Regions from separate parts of the Halomonas sp. BL6 genome, predicted to be linked through region 2. Evidence: predicted binding sites of a transcription regulator. Region 2 holds the regulator's gene; each other region holds the start of a gene.

Region 1 (2,271 bases), on a different contig from region 2:
GCCTTTTGCCCGCATGGACTGGGCCACTCATTAGGGATTCAGGTACACGATGTGGCCGGATTGAGGCAGCCAGACGGGAGCCCATCGCCAGCACCTGACACCCATCCAGCCCTGCGTCTCACCCGTACGCTGCAAGCCGGTATGGTCATCACCATCGAGCCAGGCCTCTATTTCATTCCCATGTTGCTGGCACCGCTGCGTAAAAAGCCCCACCCCATCGACTGGACGCTGGTCGACCGGCTCGCCGTGTGCGGAGGCATACGCATCGAGGATAATATCCTAGTGACAGAAGGCGGATCTGAGAACTTGACGTTATAGCCACTCCCTCGCCCAACAAAAAACGCCCGGCTTACGCGTGTAAGCCGGGCGTATATGTATCGGATTGGTTTAGAAACGGTAAGTAATACCGCCGCCGATCGTCACTGGCTCGATATCGACTTCGCCAACGGTGGCGCCAGCCGCATTGATGTCGGCGCTTACGTCCGCGTAGCTAACATAGCCGTTCAGCATGACGTTATCCGTCACTGCCAAATCCACACCCGCTTGGCCGATGGCGCCGTAGCTCTCGTCGATGCTCAAGCCAGATGGCTCGCTGGAAAAACTCGTGTAGTTCAAACCAAGACCTACGTAAGGCTGAACTTTCGAGTCCAAACCACCCATCGGGTAGTAGTTGACCAGCAGGTTCACCGGCAGACGGTCGACGCTACCTGCGCTGCCGCCCGGCGTCGTGTTCAGGTCATGTTCGAATTTTTCAGAGCTGTTGAGTTCGACGCCAAATTTGTCGCTGAACAGGTAGCCCGCACCATAAGTGAACCCACGTGCGCTTTGTACGTTGAGGTCCGCACCGCCAACATTGCCGTTACCTGAGCCCGTATCCGTTTGGGCAACACCGCCGCGAACAAACACATCGCCTGCTTCGTAGGCCATAACGGCTTGGCTCGCCATGACGGCACTGGCAGACACAATAGCGGCGGTGATCAATTTCATTTTGCTCATCAGGGTCATCCTCTTGCATCTTGCTTGGGATTGATGCTGGTCAACGCCAGCTAACCTATACAATATATAGTATAAGAACACCGTTTCCAAATTTCATGTGAAATTTTATTATAGGTTTTCTGGCTCTGATAGCTTTTGTTAACTATCGAGCTTGACAAACGAGCATAAAAAAAGTCCCCCGAAGGGGACCCAGGTGGAGCACGCCAGCTCACTCGGTGTATTGCCGGGCAGCGCCGCGGCAACGTTGCAAAGAAGGGAGAGCATTGAGTGCCGGTTGCATCGCGACCTTAATGACTCTATTCATTTGCGGGTTACCTTTTATATAGCGAGCTGCGTGCCAAAAAAATAATTTCTATTAAAAAACATAATCTTACTAAATAAATGAGTAAAGAAAGCGTTAGTTATCTCTTTACTACATGAAAAAGCGCACCAGCGGCGCGCATTTTTCGCTGCATTGCTTCATAACGAATCACTCAACCGCCACCAGCAACTAGCCTTACTGGCTTACTTGATTGCGGCCGCCGCGCTTGGCTCGATAAAGTGCCTCATCTGCTAAGACCAAGAGTCGGTCTCTGTTGTCCTCTGATACGTCGGTGCTACAGACCATACCCGCCGAGAGCGTGCACGCAAACTCCTGCTCCCCTTGGTTAAAGCGCAGGCGAGAAAAGTATTGGCGAATGTCTTCCAAGCGCTTCCGACCGTCCTCTGCGCTGCAGTGTGGCAGCACCACTAAAAACTCCTCGCCCCCATACCGGCCAATCATATCGGTTTGGCGTAGGCGCTGACGCAGCAGCGTCGCCACCGACGCAATCACGACGTCCCCTGTGGCATGGCCATAGGTATCATTCACCGATTTGAAATGGTCGATGTCCACCATGGCGACCACCACCGAATAGTGTTGTCGGAAGCCACGACATATCTCGTTGATCGCGGCACTTTTAATGCTGGCATGCTTGAGCAGCCCGGTCAGACTGTCTTTATTGAGCAGCGCCGACAGTGTGCGTGAGCGGGCCACGCGCACACGAATCGAGGCTACCAGCTGCGCAGCGAGAATGGGCTTGGTGAGGAAGTCATCGGCTCCGTGGCTGAGCGCATCTACCTGCTTACCTAAGTCCATCTCTGCCGACAAGAAGACGATGGGCAGACTACTCCACTCGTCATACTGCCGAACCACTGACGCTAAATCAGGGCCATCGTAATCCGGCATGTGCACATCCATCAGCAAGAGTTCGGGTCTAAACGAGGCGAGTTGATCGATGATATGGCGGGGATTGT
Region 2 (2,271 bases):
AAGGATGACCTAATAAGAAGAGACGTCATCGAGCGATTCATGTGCGATATGGCCATTGATCTCGACGCGATCGGTCAGCGTTGGCATATCGATGCGGCAGACTACTTTGCCACTGCCTTCGAGCGACTGGCGATCGCCGAACGGGATGGCCTCGTACAGCGTGAGGGCCTTCGGCTGAGCGCCACGCCGATCGGGCGATTGCTCATTCGGCATTTGGCCATGGCCTTCGACACTCACTTACAACGTCAGGATGGTCAGCGCTACTCGAAGATCGTGTGAGCGCCTTGAGCCGCCTGCCCCCTGTGCCTATGATGGCGAAAGAAGAAGGGAGACTCCTATGCCATATCCTGCCAGCCAACGACGTTCACTGCTGCAAGAGGCGCGCTGCCAGACGTGTAGTCTAAGCTCGCTGTGCTTACCGCTCGCCTTGGAGCTCGAGGATATGAGCCAGTTCGATGCGATCATTCGCCGCCGCTCGCCGTTGAAGAAAGGCGAACCCCTGTTCCGCCAAGGGGACGCTTTCACCAGTGTCTATGCGGTGCGCTCGGGTAGCTTGAAGCAGGTCACCAGCGAAGGCAACGGCCATGACCAGCTCACCAATTTCTTTCTACCCAGCGAACTAGTGGGTTTGGACGGCATCGACGAAGAGCACTACCCCGGCACGGTGATGGCTCTGGAAACGACGACGGTGTGCGAAATTCCGTTCGACCGCCTGGACTCGCTCTCCGAGGAGCTGCCCGAGCTCCGCGGCCAGCTCTATCGCAGCATGAGTAAAGAGCTGCGCGACGATCGGCGAATGATGCGTCTACTGTCGCGTAAGACCGCGGATCAGCGGCTGGCGAGCTTTTTGATTACGCTCTCTGATCGCTTCCGGCGGCGGGGCTACTCGCCATACAGCTTCCGCCTATCCATGTCCCGGGCCGATATGGGTAACTACCTGGGCCTAGCGGTCGAAACGGTCAGCCGCATTCTTAGCCGCTTTCAGCAGCAGGAGGTCGTGGCCGTCTCAGGGCGCGAGGTCAATATTTTGGACATGCAGCGCCTCATTACCCTGGCAGAAGAGGAGGCGCCAACGATCACACGTTGAAGGCTTGGATGCGTCCTTCCATCAAGGCCGCCTGCTTGGCTTCGAGACCGGCAAAGTCGAATAGCTCGCGATCGGCAAGCTGCGAGGGTGCCACGTTGGTGACTGCTTTGAACATGCTCTCCAAGCGCCCAGGATGCTTCTTGTCCCACTCCGCCAACATCTCTTTGACGATTTGTCGCTGCATGTTCGGCTGCGACCCACACAAATTACAGGGAATGATGGGAAACGCCATCTGCCGCGAAAACTCAGCAATATCCGCCTCTTTACAGTAGGCCAGCGGGCGGATCACGATGTTTTTACCGTCATCCGAGAGCAGTTTCGGCGGCATGGCTTTTAGCGTACCGCCGAAGAACATGTTCAGAAACAGCGTTTCTAGAATGTCTTCGCGATGGTGGCCGAGGGCAATCTTGTTCGCGCCGATCTCTTCGGCAAACCCATACAGCGAGCCGCGGCGCAAGCGCGAGCAGAGCGCGCAGGTGGTTTTACCCTCCGGGGTTTTCTCCTTTACCACCGAGTAGGTGTCACGCTCGAGAATGTGATACTCCACCCCCAGCTTATCCAAATACTGGGGCAAGACGTGCTCTGGGAAACCAGGCTGTTTTTGGTCCATGTTGACCGCCACCAGCGAAAAATCGACCGGCGCGTTGCGTTGCAAGTTGCGCAAAATCTCCAGCATCGTGTAGCTATCTTTGCCGCCGGAGAGGCACACCATGACCCGATCGCCATCCTCGATCATGTTGTAATCGATGATCGCGTTTCCCACTTCGCGCCGCAGGCGTTTTTGCAACTTGTTGAATTCACGCTTCTGCTTGGCATCCTGCAGCTCGTGCTGCGTGGCGGTAGGCTCGTCAGACGCGCTGTCTGACAAAGTAGGGTCAAAGTAGTCAGGTGATAACATGGTCGTCGCACTGCCGGTGGGTAAAGGAGCAGTATGTATTCTAACAACACTCCGAAGCTCTACCCAATACAAACCCTAGGCGGTCAGGGCGATCTCGCGCTGCAAACGTAGATACAGAAGTGCACTCGCGGTGGCTTCGCTGGTCACGCTAGGCCAGATCAGCCGTGGCAGCCGCCAACGGGTCAGCGCCTCGCCAAGCGATTCGAGGGTATCGACCTGCGGATGCAGCCGCCGTAGCTGTCGCCCGTGCAACTTGGCAACGTCGACCTGGGCGTTGGGTAAACCG
Region 3 (2,271 bases), on a different contig from region 2:
GAGCAGTCATGGAAGCCTCAACAGGGTTGTATCTCGGAGCCAGAGGGGCTGGCGTTCCGACGTTATGGGTCGTGTGGGCTGGCGTTGATGTTAAAATTATAACATTGAGTGTTATTTTTTTAACGCTGATTTGCAAGTATCGTCACATCAACGCTATTTAAATGTGATAAGCGCATCACGGGTGGGTGACGCCAGTGAAAAGAGTGCGCAGTAGTGGAAATTGGCAGGGGCCTAGCTCAGCATAGGATGCCTGGCGGGGCGCAATGCCGATAACAAAATGAATCATAAGGAGATGCCGGACATGAACGATCGCAGCGCACAGCGCATGGCCATGCTGCAAGAAGCGCTAGCCAGCGGGGGAACCCTGCATCTTCGCGATGCCGCCGAGCTGTGCGGCGTCTCCGAAATGACCATTCGACGGGATCTCTCGACGCAGCCGTCGGCCATTAGCCTGTTGGGCGGGCGATTGGTGATGGCCAGCTACCCCGGCGTGACGCCGGTATACGATTTGACCGAGCAGCAGGCGAGCCATTACCAAGTCAAACAGCGGCTTTGTCAGCGCGCGGCCAGCTTCATCGAAGAGGGCGATACGCTGTTTATCGACTGCGGCTCAACGCTCATTCCACTGCTGGGTCAGCTTAGTCGTTTCCGAGAGCTTACCGTGGTGACCTATGCGCTCAACGTAGCCAATGCCGTCGCTGGGCTGCCCAATGTGCGCCTCGTATTGCTAGGTGGGCTTTTCTACGCGTCCTCTCAATCGTTTGGCAGCGACGGCATGGGCGCGGCCATCGAGCGCTTGGGCATCAACAAGGCGCTGATCTCTGCTGCCGGCGTGGATTGCGAACGAGGCGTAAGCTGCTTTCATTTTCACGAAGTAGGGCCAAAGCAAGCGGCCATTGCCACGGCTATGCAGCGACTGTTGGTGGTCGATGCCAGCAAATTTGGCGTGGTGCGCCCGGCCTATTTTGCCTCGCTGGAAGACTTCGATGTCATCGTCACCGACGACGAGCGCGCCCCTGGTTTGCTGGAGCGCCATCCGCTGCCCGCGCTTAACGTCACGCTCGCCTAATGAAAGACGGTCGAAGCCCCGTATCGCCCTCTTCAAACCGGTGTGCGGGGTGCGGCATAACGTCTCTTTCTGATTGACTCAGATCAATAGAAAATACTTTAGTCTTAGTTGATGCGCATCAGCGCATGGCCGAGGCTCGCCACCAACCCCATGCGGTGGCGCATATTTTTCCCGGAGCAACGCTTACGCTCTCACTGTTCTGGGAAAAGTATGGGGTGATAGTTAGCTTGCTATATAGCTGGCTAGTTAGCCAGCCAAACAGCAGGCTGTTTTAAACAACTCTCTGATGAGATCACACCATGCAACTACCTACCCACTGGCGCAGGCGAGGCACGTTTGTGCTCGTCGTATTGTGCTTGCTGTTAACGGGCTGCAGTTCTGCATTGCTGGATCCGAAGGGGCAGATTGGCGTCGAGCAGCGCTCGCTGATTCTGACCTCCTTTGGGTTGATGCTGATCGTGGTCATTCCGGTCATCGTGATGACGCTTTTGTTCGGCTGGCGTTACCGCCGCAGCAACCGCGTTGCCAAGTATCTGCCGGATTGGGCGCACTCCAATGCCATCGAGGCGGCGGTTTGGACCGTTCCCTGCTTGATCATTGCCGTTCTCGCCTTCCTTACCTGGAAAACCTCTCACAGCCTGGACCCCCACAAGCCGATCGAAGGCAGCGTGGAACCCATGGAGATTCAAGCCGTCGCGTTGGATTGGAAATGGCTGTTCATCTATCCCGAACAGGGGATTGCCAGTGTCAACGAGTTGGCGTTCCCAGTGGATACGCCGGTGCGCTTCCGGGTGAGCTCTGGTTCGGTGATGAACGCCTTCTTCATTCCACGTCTGGGCAGCCAGATCTACGCCATGGCGGGCATGGATAACGACGTTCACCTGATTGCCGACGAAGAGGGCGTCTATCCCGGCCGCTCCACCAACTACAGCGGTGCTGGCTTCTCTGGCATGACCTTCGATGCCCACGTCACCTCTTCGGCGGAATTCGACGCCTGGGTGGACAACGTGCGTGCCGCCGATGACACCCTGACCTTCCCGGACGGTTACGAAGCCCTAGCGCAGCCGACCGAGTATCACCCGGTGGAGTACTTCTCGGCGGTCACGCCCGAGCTGTATGAGTCGATCGTGAGCAGCTTCCACAGCGGTGACGGCAGCGGTCACGGCGGTCATTCGAGCCACGGTGACGCCATCAGTGATGCC

The links. The regulator FNR, encoded in region 2, switches genes on or off when oxygen is low (the NO sensors DNR and NnrR bind a similar motif). The targets are predictions, from matches to a motif close to TTGATNTANATCAA.
Region 1: the regulator FNR is predicted to act here: its motif matches at 1,027-1,040, upstream of FHJ80_RS15085 (OmpW family protein).
Region 3: the regulator FNR is predicted to act here: its motif matches at 1,143-1,156, upstream of cyoA (ubiquinol oxidase subunit II).

The regions. Positions count from the first base shown of each region.
Region 1 is NZ_VDGL01000007.1:157,546-159,816, forward strand. It holds gene pepQ (Xaa-Pro dipeptidase) at 1-318, shown strand, start outside; gene FHJ80_RS15085 (OmpW family protein) at 388-996, opposite strand; gene FHJ80_RS15090 (diguanylate cyclase) at 1,493-2,271, opposite strand, start outside.
Region 2 is NZ_VDGL01000003.1:144,418-146,688, reverse strand. It holds gene hemN (oxygen-independent coproporphyrinogen III oxidase) at 1-279, shown strand, start outside; gene fnr (fumarate/nitrate reduction transcriptional regulator Fnr) at 338-1,087, shown strand; gene ttcA (tRNA 2-thiocytidine(32) synthetase TtcA) at 1,077-1,985, opposite strand; gene FHJ80_RS07400 (DNA polymerase III subunit epsilon) at 2,061-2,271, opposite strand, start outside.
Region 3 is NZ_VDGL01000001.1:320,924-323,194, forward strand. It holds gene FHJ80_RS01425 (outer membrane protein OmpK) at 1-10, opposite strand, end outside; gene FHJ80_RS01430 (DeoR/GlpR family DNA-binding transcription regulator) at 302-1,069, shown strand; gene cyoA (ubiquinol oxidase subunit II) at 1,369-2,271, shown strand, end outside.